One region of the Achromobacter sp. AONIH1 genome, then DNA from elsewhere that is predicted to be linked to it. Evidence: predicted binding sites of a transcription regulator. Region 1 holds the regulator's gene; each other region holds the start of a gene.
The links. Region 1 encodes FNR, which switches genes on or off when oxygen is low (the NO sensors DNR and NnrR bind a similar motif). Its sites were predicted from a motif close to TTGATNNNNATCAA; they were not measured.

Region 1 (4,231 bases):
GCGCCGGCCTCGTCGATCAGGTCGATGGCCTTGTCGGGCAGGAAGCGGTCGGTGATGTAGCGGTGCGACAGCTCGGCCGCGGCCACGATGGCCGGGTCGGTGATCTCGACGCCGTGGTGGATCTCGTAGCGTTCCTGCAGGCCGCGCAGGATGGCGATGGTCGATTCCACGTCGGGTTCGTCGACCAGCACCTTCTGGAAGCGGCGCTCCAGCGCGGCGTCCTTCTCGATGTACTTGCGGTATTCGTCCAGCGTGGTCGCGCCGATGCAATGCAGCTCGCCGCGCGCCAGCGCGGGCTTGAGCATGTTGCCGGCGTCCATCGCGCCCTCGGCCTTGCCGGCGCCGACCATGGTGTGCAACTCGTCGATGAAAACGATGTTGCTGCCATCGTCCTGCGCCAGTTCCTTCAGCACGGCTTTCAGGCGCTCTTCGAATTCGCCTCGGAACTTGGCGCCGGCCAGCAGCGCGGCCAGGTCCAGCGACAGCACGCGCTTGCCGCGCAGCGTCTCGGGCACTTCGTCGTTGACGATGCGCTGCGCCAGGCCTTCGACGATGGCGGTCTTGCCGACGCCGGGTTCGCCGATCAGCACGGGATTGTTCTTGGTGCGGCGCTGCAGGATCTGGATGGTGCGGCGGATCTCGTCGTCGCGACCGATCACCGGATCGAGCTTGCCCTGGCGGGCGCGCTCGGTCAGGTCCATCGTGTACTTGGACAGGGCCTCGCGGTTGGACTCGCCCTCTGCGGCGGACACCGACTCGCCGCCGCGCACGGCGTCGATGGCGGCTTCCAGCGCCTTCTTCTGCAGGCCGGCTTCCTGCAGGATGCGGCCGGCCGGGCCTTTGTCGTCGGCCAGCGCCAGCAGGAACAACTCGCTGGCGATGTAGGTGTCGCCCCGGCGCGCGGCTTCCTTGTCGGTGCGCGTCAGCACGCCCTGCAGCTCGCGGCCGACCTGGACGTTGTCATCGCCCTGCACCTGAGGCAGGGACTTGAGCGCCTGCTCGATGGCCGGCTGCAACCGGTTCACGGCGACGCCGGCGCGCGCCAGCAGGCTGCCGGCCCCGCTGTCGGGATCGGACAGCAGCGCGGACAGCACATGTATGGGCTCAATGTAGGGATGATCGTTGCGGGCGGCCAGGCTCTGGGCGTCCGCCAATGCCTGTTGGAACTTGGTGGTAAGTTTGTCGAATCGCATAGTGGTCGTTTGGCTTGTTGAGGAGCCTGACCGATGCATCGCCGGCTGGCTCGATGACCTGAATATGCGGCCGGGACGGGGAATTTCAATACCCTGCCGGCCTTGCGGACTCTATCGACGTGCGGCAACCTGAGGAATCATGAGCATATACGTTTTTGTCTACGGCACGCTACGCGCGGGCGAGATCAACGACCTGGAGCGGACCGCCTCCGACCGTGGACTGCCGGCGGTACGGCGGGTCGGCGCGGCCAGCGTGCCGGGCCGGCTGGTCGACTTCGGCGCCTGGCCCGGCCTGATTCCCGTGGCTGACGGGCGTCGCGTCCTAGGAGATATCTATCAGGTCGAGCCGGCCCATATCCAATTGATGGACGAGATCGAGGACTACCATCCCGGCCGGCCCGGCTGCTTCCTGCGCCGCGACGTGCTGGCGCGCCTCGCGCAGCCGGGCCCGGACGGCGCGGAGCTGCCCTGTCAGTACTACCCGATAGATCCCGCGCGGCGTGGCGCCGCCAGCGACATCGCGGCCGTCGATCACGTCACGGACTGGGTCGTTTACCGCCACGCGGGGAACGCTCGCGCGGCGTCCCTGTCCAAGGACGCCGCGAGCGCGTAAGACACCCGTAGTAACAACGGACTACAATACCAATTGTCATCACGCTTCATGCCCGCATCGGCTACCCGCCGCTCGACGGGCGCTATAGAGGTCAATATGCAAAAAAGGGTCCCCGTAGCCCCAGATGCCGCCCATTGCTCCACGTGTATGCTGGGACACGTGTGCGTGCCCGTGGGCATGGCAGCCGCCGAAGTAGAAAAGCTGGACGAACTGGTGAAGGAACGCGTGCGCCTTGAAAAGGGCAAGACGCTGTACTCGCTGGATCACCCCCTCGATGCGGTCTATGGCGTGCGCTTCGGCAGCCTGAAGACGCAGCTCGAAGACGCGACTGGCCAGATCCAGATCACCGGTTTCCACCTGCCCGGCGAGATCGTCGGCATGGACGGCATGCTCGAGGGCAAGCACGTGTCGGCCGCCGTCGCGCTGGAAGACTCCGAAGTCTGCGTCATTCGCCTGAATGAAGTCGACCGCGTCGCCACCCACCTGCCCTCGCTGCAGCAGCAGTTCCGCCGTCTGATGAGCCGCGAGATCACGCGTTCGCACCAGATGCTGGCCTCGCTGGGTTCGATGCGTTCCGAGCAGCGCCTGGCGGCGTTCCTGTTGAACCTGTCGCAGCGCTACGCCTCGCTGGGCTATTCGTCCACCGAGTTCGTGCTGCGCATGAGCCGCGAGGAAATCGGCAACTACCTGGGCCTGACGCTGGAAACGGTAAGCCGGCTGTTCTCGCGCTTCGCGCGCGATGGGCTGATCCGCATCAACCAGCGCGAAGTCCGCATCCTCGACCAGCCTGCGCTCAAGCAGCTGCTGGGCCAAGAAAGCTGCTGAAGCCGCCCATGCGCCGCGCGCGCGCCTTCCTGCCGGCCGCCAGCCTGATGCTGGCGGCGTTGATGGCCCCGCTGGCGGCCGCCGCGCAGACGCCCCTGCCCGATCCCTACGACTACGACGAAGCCACGCCCGCGCCCAAGCCGGCCAAGCCGGCGCGCTGGCAGACCGTCGAGCTGGGCAAGCCGGGCCATCGCTACAAGATCCCGGTCTACGCCAACCGTCCGCTGGGCAAGGGCGAACTGGCCGACATCAAGCAGGTGGTGGTGGTGATCCACGGCGTCAAGCGCGACGCCGACCGCTATTACGAATACGTGGCCGACCTGCTGGAACGCAATCCGGAGCGCGCGCGCGACACGCTGGTGCTGGCGCCGCGTTTTTCCGGTTCCATCGATTCCGGTTTCGCCGGCATGGCGGCGTGGCGCAAGGCCAGCTGGGAAGAAGGCGAGGACAGCGTGCAGGCCGCCGGCCGGCCGGCGCCGGTCAGCTCGTTCCAGGTTCTGGATGACCTGCTGCGCAGCCTGGACGACCGCCAGCGCCTGCCCGCGCTGGCCGGCATCGTGCTGGCCGGCCATTCCGGCGGCGCGCAGCTGGTGCAACGCTACGCCGTGCTGAACAACGTCGACGGCCCGCTGCGCCGCGACGGGCTGGCGCTGCGCTACGTGATCGCCAATCCCTCTTCCTACCTGTACCTGACCAACGAGCGGCCACGCCCGGACGGCAAGGGCTACGCGCCCTACGAACGCGGCATCTGCCCCACCTACAACCAGTACAAGTACGGCACCGACAAGCTGCCCGCCTACGCGCGCGGCCAGGAGGAATCCCGGCTGTTCGTGCGCTACGCGGCGCGCGACGTCACCTACCTGCTAGGCGGCGCCGACAACAACCCCGAGCACCGGCTGCTGGACAAGACCTGCGGCGCCGAAGCCCAGGGCTCCACGCGACTGGCGCGCGGCACCGCCTACCTGCAATACGAGTTCCTGCTCGCGTCGCGCGGCGGCAAGCCGGTCACGCTGCACCGCGCCGGCTACGAAGTGCGCGGCGTGGGCCACGACGGCAAGAACATGTTCGGCTCGGAATGCGGCGCCCAGGCCCTGCTGGGCGAAGGCGCGCGCGGGACGGACAAGGCCGCGCCCTGCGAGCCGATCAAGCCGCGCGGCAAGTAGCGCCCGCCAGGCACCGTCCAGGGCGCCCTCCAATCATGACAGCAAGCTGAACGATGGCGCGGCGGCGCGTGCAATTTCGCGCGGCCGGGAGCAATATAGGGACATGCTGGCGGCGGCGCGCTTGCGGCCGCGCCGGCGTTTCCCATTCCGGCAAGCAGCAAGGACCGCCATGACGCACACGCATCTGGATGTCGCCGACGCGAAGCGCCGCATCAAGGCCATTTTCGTCGGCTCCATGGGCAACCTGGTCGAGTGGTACGACTTCTACGCCTACACCGCCTTCGCGCTGTACTTCGCCCCCGCCTTCTTCCCCTCGCACGATCCCGTCGTCCAGCAGCTCAATGCCGCCACGCTGTTCGCGGCCGGCTTCATCGTGCGGCCGCTGGGCGGCTGGCTGTTCGGGCATATCGCGGACCGGCACGGCCGGCGGCTGTCGC
Region 2 (4,231 bases), 1.2 Mb from region 1:
CGGGCCAGGCTGGCCGGCGTGGCGCCTACGCCGTTGTCCTGCACCACCAGCGTGCACAGCGTGGCGCTGCAGGACAGCTGCACCCGCACCTTCGTGGCCTGCGCGTGCTTGGCGATATTGGTCAGCGCTTCCTGGACCGTGCGGAACAGGGCGGTCGCCACCAGCTTGGACGGTTCGCCCTGGTCGACCTCGATCTGGGCGTCGGTGTCGATGCCGTAGCGCGAGACGAAGTTCGACACCAGCCATTCCACCGCCGCCGCCAGTCCGAGATCGTCGAGCATGATGGGCCGCAGGTCGGCGGCGATGCGCCGCAACGAGGTGAAGGTCAGGCCGGTCAGGTGACGGATGGCTTCCACCCGGCCGCGCAGTTCGGCGTCGTCGGGAGGCAGCCGGGTTTCCAGCTCGGCCAGTTCCATGGTCAGGGCGGTCAGGCTCTGGCCCAGGTCGTCGTGCAGTTCCCGGGCGATGTGCTTTTTTTCCTGCTCGCGCACATGCAGCAGAGCGTTGGACAGGCGAGTCAGCTCGTCGCGCGAGGCCAGCAGCGCCTGGGAAACCCGCTCGCGTTCAGTGATGTCGCGCAGGAAGATGGAGAGGAACACGCCCGCCGCGCTGTGCGTCTGCGAGATCGACGCTTCCATGGGAAATTCTTCCCCGTTGGCGCGCAGGCCCCACAGCGGGGAGCCCAACCCCATTTTCCGCTCGGACACGCCCGTTTCGCGGAAGCGGTCGACGTGCCGGGCGTGGATGTCGCGAAAGCGCGCCGGGATCAGGATGTCGAGACTGGCGCCGATGGCGCGGTCCGCCTTGCAGAGAAAAACGCGCTCCGCCGCGGAGTTGAACATCACGATGCGCTGCTGCGCGTCGACCGTGATGATGGGTTCCGTGGCGGACTGGATGATGTCGAGAAGCGGTGGCGCGTTGGCCATAGGCTTCATGGGCGGAGATCGGGATGTGCGGGCGCCGGCCCGGCGCGGGTATTGAAGGATTGCAGCACATCCGCGCGGGCCGCGCCACAGGCGCGATGCATTGCGCCAAACGGCCGACTTGCCCGCGTCCCTGTTTTCGTGCGCGCGGACGGCCTGTCCGGGGCCGCCGCGCTCAGTCGACCGCCGGCAAGACCGGATCCGCCCAGTCGCTGGCCTGGCCGGCCGTCAGGATCTGCCGCTTGAAGCGGCACAGGGCCGCGTCGCTTTCGCCGGCCAGCACATCGTATTGCTTGAGCAGCAGGATGGAACGGGGCCTGGCGCCGGTCACGGTGGCGATATCGTCCACCGCGCGAAATCCGCCATAGCCCGACATCACGCAGATGACCGAGTAGGCGGGCAGCAGCGGACGCTCGGTGTCCAGGAAGGCCCGCATGGGCGCCGCCAGCGAGCGCAGCCACACCGGCGTGATCAGGACGACGTGGTCGTAGGAGTCCAGGGACGGCCCGGCATAGCGGAAGGCCGGCTTGCGCTTGAACACGCTGTCCACAATGCAGCGCAGGTCGCCGTACAGCCCGATCCTGGGCGCGGCGTCGCGCACTTCGTGTACCGGCCAGCGGGTCAGCTCCGCCAGGCGGTCGGCCACGACGCGGCCGGTGCCGCTGCGGGAATAGAAAACGATGCCGATGCGGTTCATAGGGCCTCCGAGCGGGCGGGGTGGTCCTGGCCTTCCTGGGCCAGCAGCGCGCGCAGGATGTCGCGGCGGCTGACCACGCCCACCAGCCGGCCTTCGCGCGTGACCGGAACGCGCTTGATGGCATGCTTGAGCAGCAGGTCGGCGATGCGCGCCAGCGGCGCCGACTCGTCCACCGTGATGACGGGACTGCTCATCACGGACGCGGCGGCGCGTTCGCCCAGCTGCAGGCTGTGCAGGAACTCCAGGTTCAGCGCCTCTCCCTCGGCCAGCTGGGCCAGCCAATGGTCCAGCTTTTTCTGGTGCACGCTGTCCTGGCGTCGCACCAGATCGCCTTCGCTGACCAGCCCGATGAGCGTGCCGTCGTCGCCGATCACCATGACGGCGCTGATGTCCAGGTCCACCATGGCCCGCATGATCTGGGAGACGGGCGTCCGGGCGCTGACGCAATATGGTTGCTTGGTCATGAGTTCGCTCGCTAGCATGCTTGTTCTCCCGGGGGAAGGGGGCGTACGCTGTGTGCACGCGCCGGTTGTTTCCATGTTGATCCCGCCGGATCCGCGCATCTTGATCTAGGTCAAGCGCCGGTTCGCCCGGCCCGCCGCGCGCGGCCTGCGCATGCGAAGCTGGAAGCCGCTCAAAGGAGGATCCATGCCCATCTCTCCGACCCTGCGTTTCCTGGGCGCCGCCGGCACGGTGACCGGCTCGCGTCACCTGCTGGAAGCCGGCGGACGCCGCATCCTGCTCGATTGCGGCCTGTTCCAGGGCGTGAAGCCGCTGCGGCTGCGCAACTGGGCGCCGTTTCCCGTGCCGCCGGCGGATATCGACGCGGTGGTGTTGTCGCACGCGCACCTGGACCATTCCGGCTACCTGCCCAGGCTGGTGCGGGATGGATTTCGGGGACCGATTCTTTGCTCGCCCGCCACGCTGGACCTGTGCCGCCTGCTGTTGCTGGATAGCGCCCATCTGCAGGAAGCCGACGCCGACTACCTGAACCGGCACGGACTGTCCCGTCACCAGCCGGCGCTGCCGCTCTACACCGTCGCCGACGCGCAGCGCGCGATCGCGGCCTTGCGGCCGGTCGACTTCGACACGGCTACGGACCTGCCGGGCGGTTGCGGCGTCCAGCTGACCCCGGCCGGCCATATCCTGGGCGCCGCCATCGTCCAGATCCGCCATCCCGGCGGACGCCTGGTGTTTTCCGGCGACCTGGGCCGCTACGGCGATCCGTTGATGCCGCCGCCTGGCGGGGTGGCGCAAGCCGATCATCTGATCGTCGAGTCCACCTATGGCAACCGCAAGCACAGCGCGGAGCAGGCGGCCGACGCGTTGGAAGCCGTCATCACGCGCACGGTCAGGCGCGGCGGCACCGTGGTGATACCCGCGTTCGCGGTGGGGCGCGCGCAGGCGCTGCTCTACTACATCTGGCAACTCAAGCAGGCGGGGCGCATCGCCCGCGACCTGCCGGTGTTCCTGGACAGCCCGATGGCCAGCGGCGCCGTCGATGTCTATCTTCGGCACGCCGGCGACCAACGCCTGTCGGCGGCCGACGCGCGGGCGGCGTTCGGCGTGGCGACCTATGTGACCGAGGTGGAACAGTCCAAGGCGCTGGACAGCTCGCCCATGCCCAAGATCATCGTGTCGGCCAGCGGCATGGCCACCGGCGGGCGCGTGATCCATCATCTGAAGCACTACCTGCCCGATCCGCGCAGCACGGTGCTGTTCGCCGGTTTCCAGGCCGAGGGCACGCGCGGCGCGGCGATGCTGGACGGCGCCGCCACGGTCAAGATCCATGGCGGCTATGTGCCCGTGCGCGCCGAGATCGACAGCCTGCCGATGCTGTCGGCGCACGCGGATGCCGACGAGATCCTGCGCTGGCTGCGCGGGTTCGAGCGCGCGCCCCGGGAAACCTTCATCGTGCATGGCGAGCCCGGCGCCGCCGACGCGCTGCGCCTGCGCATCAAGGACGAGCTGGGCTGGCGCTGCCGGGCGGTGGAGCAGAACGACGTGGCGGAGCTGGGCTGACCGGCGGGGCCGCGCTACCAGCGCGCCGCCGCCTCGGTCAATCGTTCCAGGCAGTAACGCGCGCGCTCGGACAGCGGTCCCTTGGCGCGCGCGGCGTACAGGGCGAAAGACGGCGGACGCCGGGCCTGCGGCGCGGCGACCAGCTGCCCGGCCCGCAAGGCGTCGCGGCACAGGCATTCAGGCGCCACGGCCAGTCCGGCGCCGGCGCGGGCCGCGTCCAGCGCGGTCTGATAGTCGGGCAGGACCAGCGCCGGCGCTTCGGGATCGAGCGCGTAGACCTGCTTCCAGTAGGGCGTCAGCGGCGCGGCGGGGCCTTGCTGGTCGATCAGCGGCAGGCCCCGGGGCGCGGCGCTTTTCGGCAGCCTGCCGCTCCACTGCGGCGCGCACACCAGCCGTTGCGGGCACTCATGCAGCAGCTGGTATTCCACGCCCTTGTGCGGAATCCGCGCCGGCGTCACCGCCACGTCGATCACGCGCTCGGCCAGCGCCGACAGCAGGGCGGGCGGCGGCATGGCGCGCAGGTCCACGCGCAGGCCACGCCGATGCAGGCCGGCCAACGCCGGCAGCAGCAGCGCGATGAAGCCGCTGG
Region 3 (4,231 bases), 1.4 Mb from region 1:
GATGCGTTCCAGCGTGAACAGCGGCTGCGCGGCAACGGCCTGCCCTTGCGGATGATGATCCCATTCATCGAAGCTGCGCATGGCGGCGACCACCATGCCGGCGTCGGCGGCGGCCTGTTCGAAGTCGACGGCGGTCCAGCGCGCCAGCGCCCGCTCGACGGCCGCGCGGGTCGTGCCTTCGCCCGGCGGGCAGCCCAGCAGGGCAAGCGCGCCGTCGCGGTGGTGGGGGAAGTTGGCGTGGATGCGGACCCAGCCGCCGTCGCCGCAGCGATAGGCGCCCGTGATCGGATCGAACGGATCGAGCGTGACGCCGTTGATGCGAAAGTAGCTGCGGCATTCCTGGGCCGCGTGCAGCATGTCGACGCTGACCTGCTGACGCGCGCCGCCGCGCAGATGCCAGATCTCGGCGGCGGCCAGCGCGGCGGCAGCCATGCTGGTTTGCGCCGCCTGTCCGACGGCGAAGGACGAAGGCAGGACGGGATCGGCGCCGGTCAGCGACACCTGCGCCAGCGCTTCATCGGGCATGCCGGCCGCTTGCCAGAGCGCCTGCAGGACATTGCGCGATGTGGTGCCGGAGGAGGAGCGTCCCTTCAGGAAGGACGGGCGGAGGTCCATCAGATTTCCCATGGCGTCAGTCATCTTGCGGTGGTCGTCGTTCCGATTACATTGCCCAAGGTCCGGTCCGTCAATACGCGAACGGCGCGAGCGTGTTTCATGGTTTGACCAGATACCGCCGCCCGCGTGCATCGCGCCCGATCGGCCGGTCACATCTGCTCGTAGTTTTTACATCGGCTGCCAGGCAGCCGCGCCGGCGCGCGGACCGAAGCGCGCGGGATAGAATGCCAGCCTTGCCGCAGACCGGCATGAACCCACGCCCCTACGCCCTGGAACGTCCCATGCATACGCTGTTCTGGCTGCGCACCGATCTGCGCGCGCACGACAATCCCGCCCTGGCCGCCGCCGCGCGTGACGGCACGGTCACAGCGCTGTTCCTCGCAGCGCCCGGACAATGGAAACTGCATGGCGACGCGCCGGCCAAGGTCGACTTCTGGCTGCGCAACCTGCATGCGCTGTCGCGCGACCTGCAGGCCCGGGGCATCCCCCTGAAGCTGTTGACGGTGAACGACTGGCGCGAGGCGCCGGATGCCATCGCGCGCTTCTGCGCGGACCACGGCATCGCGCGGGTCCACGCCAACGCGGAGTGGGGCCTGAACGAACGCCGCCGCGACGAGGCCGTGGCCGCCGCGCTGGGCGAAGCCGACGTGGAATGGACCCTGCACCAGGGCGGCACGCTGCTGCCGCCGGGCTCGGTGCTGACCGGCAAGGGCGAGTGCTACCGCGTCTACACGCCCTATGCGCGCGCCTGCCGCGAGAAGCTGCGCAGCGCGCCGCTGGCGGCAGTCGCCGCGCCCCGTCCGCAGACGCCGCCGGCCTGGAGCGCGGACGCGCTGCCGAACCGCTTCGACGGCTTCGACCCGCCTTCGGACGCGGTGCGCGCGCTCTGGCCCGCCGGCGAGGATGCCGCCGGCGAGCGGCTGGCCGGCTTTGTCGACGAGGCCATCGAGTCCTACCAGGGCGACCGCGACTTCCCGTCGCGACCCGGCACGAGTTGCCTGTCGCCCTATCTGGCCGCCGGCGTGCTGTCGGCCGGCCAGGCGCTGCGCGCGGCGCAGGCGGCGAACCTGGGCGAGCTGGACAGCGGCAAGGCCGGCATCGCCACCTGGATCAATGAACTGCTGTGGCGCGAGTTCTACCAGCACCTGCTGGCCGCCTATCCCGAGCTGTCGATGCACCGGCCCATGAAGCCGGAAACCGCCCACGTGCCGTGGCGCGACGCGCCCGAGGACCTGCTCGCCTGGCAGGAAGGCAGGACCGGCATCCCCATCGTCGACGCCGCCATGCGCCAGCTGCTGGCGCTGGGCTGGATGCACAACCGGCTGCGCATGGTGACGGCGATGTTCCTGTCCAAGAACCTGCTGATCGACTGGCGCCTGGGCGAAGCCTGGTTCATGGCGCATCTGGTGGACGGCGACCTGGCCGCCAACAACGGCGGCTGGCAATGGAGCGCGTCCACCGGCGCCGACGCGGTGCCCTACTTCCGCGTGTTCAATCCGCTGTCGCAATCGCGCAAGTTCGATCCGGACGGCGTGTTCCTGCGCGAATGGCTGCCCGAGCTGGCGCACCTGCCCGGCGACGCCATCCACGACCCCAGCCCGATGGAGCGCGCGGCCGCCGGCTACCCCGCGCCCATCGTGGACCTGGCCGGCAGCCGGCTGCGCGCGCTGGAAGCGTTCGGCAATCTGCCGCGCGCCTGAACCGGCGGGCATCGCGCGCCGGTTCCAGGGTCCGAGGCGCGCCAATACCGCGCCGCCGGGACGCGCCCCTTGCCGCGCACCCAAAGCCGACCATCACATCACGCCGCGCCTCGCTCCGCGCATTTACGTTTTGCATAATTTTCAAATATCTTGACCTAAATCAAGATCGCCCTGGCGTCCGTCCCCGATGATCCGGCTGCAACTCGCCAACGCCCATCACAGGACGACAGACGCATGCGCAACAACCAGCCGGTGTACGACCAGGAATACACGCTGCACGATGAGCAGTATCTGATTTCCCGCACGGATGCGCGCGGCCGCATCATCTACGCCAACCCGGCGTTCGTTGAGGTCAGCGGTTTCTCGCGCGAAGAGCTGGTGGGCTCGGCCCACAACATCGTGCGCCATCCCGACATGCCGGAAGAGGCCTTCGCCGACCTCTGGCGCACCATCCAGCGCGGCGATTCGTGGACCGGCGTGGTCAAGAACCGGCGCAAGGACGGCGGCTATTACTGGGTGCTGGCCAACGTCACGCCCATCATGGAGCGCGGCGAGACCATCTGCTACGCCTCGGTGCGCGTCAAGCCCACGCGCGAGCAGGTCGAGGCCGCCGAGGCGGTCTATGCGCGGCTGCGCAGCGGCGCGCGCGGCGTTCGCCTGAGCGCGGGCCAGCCCAAGCCCACCGGGCTGCGCGGCCTGCTGGCGCGGCTGATGCTGTGGCGCCTGACGGGCGTGCGCTCGCGCATGCTGGCCTGGGCCTGCCTGGCCTGCGCGCTGTTCCTGGGCGCGTCCGGCGTGGCCATCGCCGCGCTGTATGACAGCATGGACACGCGCGAGCTGGCCGCCGCCGGCGCGCTGCTGGCCGCCGGCGTGGCGCTGATCTTCGCCTCGGGGTGGGGCTTCGCGCGCTCCATCACCGGCCTGCTGGTCACGGCCACCGATTTCACCCGGCAGATCGCGGCGGGCAATCTCAGCACGCCGCTGCCGCCGGCCAGCCTGCGCGACGAGATCGGCGCGCTGAAGTTCTCGCTGGAAGTGATGCGCAAGAGCCTGGTCAGCATCACCCGCGACGTGCACCAGGGCATCGAGAGCGCGCTGCATTCGGCCGCCGAGATCGCCGACGGCAACGCCGACCTGTCGGCGCACACGCAGCGCCAGGCGGCCTCGCTGGAAGAAGCCGCCGCCAGCATGGCGCAGCTGGCGTCCACCGTGAAGCAGAACGCGTCCAGCGCCTTCGAGGCCGACCAGAAGGCCGGCCAGGCCACCGACGTGGCGCGGCGCGGCGGCGAGGTGGTGGGCGACGCGGTCCAGGCCATGCAGGGCATCGTGCAGAGCACGTCAAGGATTTCGGAGATCGTCGGCATCATCGACGGCATCGCCTTCCAGACCAACATCCTGGCGCTCAATGCCGCCGTGGAGGCCGCCCGGGCCGGCGGCGCCGGCAAGGGTTTCGCGGTGGTGGCGGCCGAGGTGCGCAGCCTGGCGCAGAAAAGCGGCACGGCGGCGCGCGAGATCAAGGAACTGATCGAGACATCCAACCAGCGGGTGGCCGAAGGCGTGCGCCACGTGGAGCGCGCCGGCGACGCCATGCTGGACATCGAGACATCCGTGAAGCAGGTGACGCAGATCGTCAACGAGATCGCCGCCATCTCGTCCGAGCAGCACACCGGCATCGACAACGTCAGCCGCACCATTTCCGAGACCGACACCGCGGCGCAGCGCAACGCGGCGCGGGTGGAACAGGCCAGCCTGGCGGTGGACAATCTGCGCACGCGCGGCGCGCACTTGCGCCATGCCATCGAGGTGTTCAGGGTTGCCGGCGCCCAGGGCGCCATGCCCAGGCGTCCCATTGCGCAGGCCGAGCCCCTGCCCTCGCCGCGCAGGCAGATTCCGCTGCTGGAACGGCAGCTGCCCTG
Region 4 (4,231 bases), 700 kb from region 1:
CGCAGTTCCTCAAGCAGAACAAGGTGGCCTACACGGAGCACACCTACGACTACGTGGACCATGGCGGCGCGGGCGAGGCCGCGCGCCAGTTGGGGCTGGACCCGCACGCGGTGGTCAAGACGCTGGTGATGGAGGACGAGGCCGCGCGTCCGCTGATCGTGGTCATGCACGGCGATCGCGAAGTCTCCACCAAGAATCTGGCGCGCCAGGCCGGGCTGAAAAAGGTCGCGCCCTGCCATCCCGACGTGGCGCAGCGGCATTCCGGCTATCAGGTCGGCGGCACGTCGCCGTTCGGCACGCGCAAGCGCATGCCGGTCTGGGTCGAGGCCGAGGTGCTGGATTACCCGGTGGTCTATATCAACGGCGGCCGTCGCGGTTATCTGGTCGGCATCGATCCCAAGGTGCTGGTCAGCCTGCTGGACGCCAAGCCCGTGACCGTCGCGCTGGAATAGGGGGCGTTCGACGCGTGGTAGCGGGATACCACCCGCGCCGGCGCGAGCAAGGCCACAATGGGCCGCAGGCAGAAGAACCGGCGTTGAAGCCGGCGCCCAGCCCCCATCCCCAGGAGACGAGAATGAGCAAGACTTTGCTGATGCTGGTCGGCGACTACGCCGAAGACTACGAAACCATGGTGCCGTTCCAGACGCTGCAGGCGGTCGGCTACGCGGTGCATGCCGTGTGTCCGGGCAAGAAGGCCGGCGAATCCGTGGCCACCGCGATCCATGATTTCGAAGGCGCGCAGACCTACAGCGAGAAGCGCGGCCACAATTTCGCGCTGAACTACGACTTCGACCGCGTCGAGCCGTCCTCCTACGCAGGGCTGGTGATTCCCGGCGGCCGCGCGCCGGAATACCTGCGCCTGAACGACAAGGTACTGGATATCGTGCGGGCCTTCGACCAGGCGAAAAAGCCGATCGCGGCCGTGTGCCACGGCGCGCAGCTGCTTGCGGCCGCCGGCATCCTGAAGGGACGCACCTGCTCGGCCTATCCGGCCTGCGCGCCCGAGGTGCGGCTGGCGGGCGGCACCTATGCCGAGATCGCCATCGATCAGGCCCATACCGACGGCAATCTGGTGACCGCGCCGGCCTGGCCCGCGCATCCGGCCTGGCTGGCCCAGTTCCTGGCCGTGCTTGGCACGAAGATCACGCATTGAGCTGAACGCGCCGCGGGCCATGTGCGGCGCGCCTGTGCGACGGATCCGGGATGACGCTTCGCGTCATCCCGGATCCGCTTTTTTTGGCGAACCCCGCGCGTGTCGCGCCGGGAAGGCCGTGCTCAGGCGAAGTCCAGCACCACGCGGCCCTCGATCTGGCCGCTGCGCATGCGGTCGAACACGTGGTTGATGTTCTCCAGCCGTTCGGTCGCGACTGTGGCGCGCACCTTGCCCTCGGCGGCGAATTGCAGCGATTCCTGCAGGTCCAGCCGCGAGCCGACGATGGATCCGCGCACGGTCACGCCATTGAGCACCATGTCGAAGATCGACAGCGGGAAATCGCCGGGCGGCAGGCCGTTGAGCGCGACAGTGCCGCCGCGCCGCACCATGCCCAGCGCCTGCTCGAAGGCCTTGGGCGAGACGGCGGTGATCAGCGCGCCGTGGGCGCCGCCGATCTCGCGCTTGAGGTAGGCGGCCGGGTCCGTGGTCCGCGCGTTGACGGCCACCTGGGCGCCCAGCTTGCGGGCCAGCTCCAGCTTGGCGTCGTCGATGTCGACGGCCGCCACGTTCAGGCCCATGGCGCGGGCATACTGCACCGCCATGTGGCCCAGCCCGCCGATGCCCGAGATCACCACCCAGTTGCCCGGGCGCGTGTCTGTCATCTTCAGGCCCTTGTACACGGTGACGCCGGCGCACAGCACGGGCGCGATGTCCACGAAGCCGATGTTGGCGGGCAGCAGCCCCACGTAGTCGGCCGCGGCCAGCGCATATTCGGCGAAGCCGCCGTTGACCGAATAGCCGGCGTTCTGCTGCTGTTCGCACAGCGTTTCCCAGCCGCCCAGGCAATGCTCGCAATGGCCGCAGGCGGAGTACAGCCAAGGGATGCCGACGCGGTCGCCTTCCTTGACGTGGGTGACGCCGGCGCCTACGGCCACCACATGGCCCACGCCTTCATGGCCGGGAATGAACGGAGGGTTGGGCTTGACCGGCCAGTCGCCTTCCACGGCGTGCAGGTCGGTATGGCAGACGCCGCAGGCCTCGATCTTCACCAGCAGCTCGCCCGCGCCGGGTCGGGGCACCGCGACTTCCTCGATGGCCAGCGGCTTGCCGAACGCCCTGGCCACGGCGGCTTTCATGGTCTTGTCCATAGGATCCTCCGTTGTGTGGTCGATATTTCTATCGTCGGCCGTCTGGCCACGGACGGCCATGACATGGATCAAGATGCCGGCGTCGGGGACGGGGCCCGGCAGCGCCTTGCCGCTGCCGTGTCTATCGTCGTACATTGGACGGCGGGCGTCCCCGCCTGAATGGCACGCCGTTCCGTCCCTCGCATCCGGAGCTCCCATGTGTGAAATCTTCATCCGCGCCAGCGAGCAGTCCTATGCGCCGGAAACCCGTTCGCTGCGCCTGCACGGCGTGGCCACCAGCCTGCGGCTGGAGCAGCTGTTCTGGCAGGTGCTGGAGGAAATCGCCGGCCGCGACGGCATGCGGGTCACGCAGCTCATCGAACGCCTCTACGACGAGTTGATCGAATACCGCGGCCAGGCGGCCAATTTCACGTCCTTCCTGCGCGTGTGCTGCCTGCGCTACCAGCTGTTGCAGGCCGAGGGTCGCATTCCGCTGGACGCGGCGGTGCCGATCCGCTCGCTCAACGCCAAGGCCGTGCTGGAGGGCCTGCCCGCCACGCTCTATGACGCGCAGCCGCTGCCCTCCCGGCGACGCGCGGCCGCCTGATCCTGATGCAAAGGAAAAGGGCCCGATCATCTGATCGGGCCCTTTCGGTGTCTGGCGATTGCGCCGGTCTCAGCCGCCGGGCTGGGCCTGCGCCAGCGCGACTTCGCTCTGCACGATGCGGCGGATGCGTACCGCGTCGCCAATGCGCGAGAGCTTGCCCTGCGAGTCCAGCAGCACGATGGCCAGGTCGCGGCCGTTGATGCGGGCCAGCATGACCAGGCACTCGCCGGCCTCGTTGATGAAACCGGTCTTGGAGACCTTGATATCCCAGTCGGGCTTGCGCACCAGCAGGTTGGTGTTGCGGAAGGTCTGCGTGCGGTTGTTGATCTCGACGTCGTACTCGGTGTCGGTGGAGTAGCGGTGGATCAGCGGTCGCTGCGATGCGGCGCGCAGCAGGCGGGCCAGGTCGTGCGGCGAGGATACGTTGTCGCTGGACAGGCCGGTGGGCTCGATGAAGCGCGTGCTGGTCATGCCCAGCGCCTGCGCCTTGGCGTTCATGGCGGCCACGAAAGCCGGCAGGCCGCCCGGGTAGTTGCGGCCCAGCGCGTTGGCGGCGCGGTTCTCGGAAGACATTAGCGCCAGGTGCAGCATGTCGCCGCGGCTCAGCCGGGTGCCCACGCGCAGGCGCGAGGTCGTGTGCTTGAGGCCGTCGATGTCGTCATCGGTGATTTCCAGCATTTCGTTCATGGGCTGGTTGGCATCCACCACCACCACGGCCGTCATCAGCTTGGAGATCGAGGCGATCGGGCGCACCACATTCTCGTTCTTGGCGAACAGCACGGTGGAGGTTTCCAGGTCCTGCACGTAGGCGGTGCTGGAGCGCAGTGCGGCGGCTTCGGCGCGCACCGACGATGCCGGCGGCGGCATGGCGGCCGAGGATGCCGCGGCGACCGCCGCCCGGCCACGGCCGGGTTTGTTGGGCTTGTCGTTCTTGCCACCCTTGCCGCCCTTGCCGGCGGCGTTGGCCTTGGGCGTGCCTTTCTGCGCCACGGCGGCGGGTTTGCCGCCCTTGGGCGCGGCGGCCTTCTTGCCGGCCGGCTGCTTGGGCGCGGCGGCATGCTTGGGGGCGGGCGCCTTGCCCGCGGCCTGCTTGGAGGCGGGGCCCTTGCCAGCGGCTTGCTTGGGGGACGAGGCCTTGCCGGCGGCCTGTTTCGGCGATGCGCCCTTGCCGGCGGCGGGTTTGCCAGCGGCGGCTTTGCCAGCGCCGGACTTGGCGGACGGGGCGGGGGCTTTCTTGGCTTGTTGCGCCTTGCAGGCCGCCGATTTGGCGTTGGTCTTGCAAGGATCGGAATTTTTCGCGGCTTGCGCGGCGGGGGGCAGGAGCGCGCACATCGCCAGCGCCAT

Region 2: the regulator FNR is predicted to act here: its motif matches at 2,185-2,198, upstream of C2U31_RS19335 (MBL fold metallo-hydrolase RNA specificity domain-containing protein).
Region 3: the regulator FNR is predicted to act here: its motif matches at 2,466-2,479, upstream of C2U31_RS18635 (PAS domain-containing methyl-accepting chemotaxis protein).
Region 4: the regulator FNR is predicted to act here: its motif matches at 2,360-2,373, upstream of adhP (alcohol dehydrogenase AdhP).

Annotation. Positions count from the first base shown of each region.
Region 1 is NZ_CP026124.1:5,413,311-5,417,541, forward strand. It holds gene clpB (ATP-dependent chaperone ClpB) at 1-1,193, opposite strand, end outside; gene C2U31_RS24750 (gamma-glutamylcyclotransferase) at 1,333-1,806, shown strand; gene fnr (fumarate/nitrate reduction transcriptional regulator Fnr) at 1,903-2,631, shown strand; gene C2U31_RS24760 (hypothetical protein) at 2,640-3,794, shown strand; gene C2U31_RS24765 (MFS transporter) at 3,964-4,231, shown strand, end outside.
Region 2 is NZ_CP026124.1:4,197,746-4,201,976, forward strand. It holds gene C2U31_RS19320 (PAS domain-containing sensor histidine kinase) at 1-935, opposite strand, end outside; gene C2U31_RS19325 (flavodoxin family protein) at 1,099-1,620, opposite strand; gene C2U31_RS19330 (CBS domain-containing protein) at 1,617-2,084, opposite strand; gene C2U31_RS19335 (MBL fold metallo-hydrolase RNA specificity domain-containing protein) at 2,269-3,642, shown strand; gene C2U31_RS19340 (LysR family transcriptional regulator) at 3,657-4,231, opposite strand, start outside.
Region 3 is NZ_CP026124.1:4,051,997-4,056,227, reverse strand. It holds gene C2U31_RS18645 (CoA transferase) at 1-627, opposite strand, end outside; gene phrB (deoxyribodipyrimidine photo-lyase) at 864-2,315, shown strand; gene C2U31_RS18635 (PAS domain-containing methyl-accepting chemotaxis protein) at 2,550-4,231, shown strand, end outside.
Region 4 is NZ_CP026124.1:6,108,402-6,112,632, reverse strand. It holds gene ybaK (Cys-tRNA(Pro) deacylase) at 1-452, shown strand, start outside; gene C2U31_RS27855 (DJ-1/PfpI family protein) at 575-1,153, shown strand; gene adhP (alcohol dehydrogenase AdhP) at 1,276-2,301, opposite strand; gene C2U31_RS27845 (ribbon-helix-helix domain-containing protein) at 2,498-2,887, shown strand; gene pbpG (D-alanyl-D-alanine endopeptidase) at 2,957-4,231, opposite strand, start outside.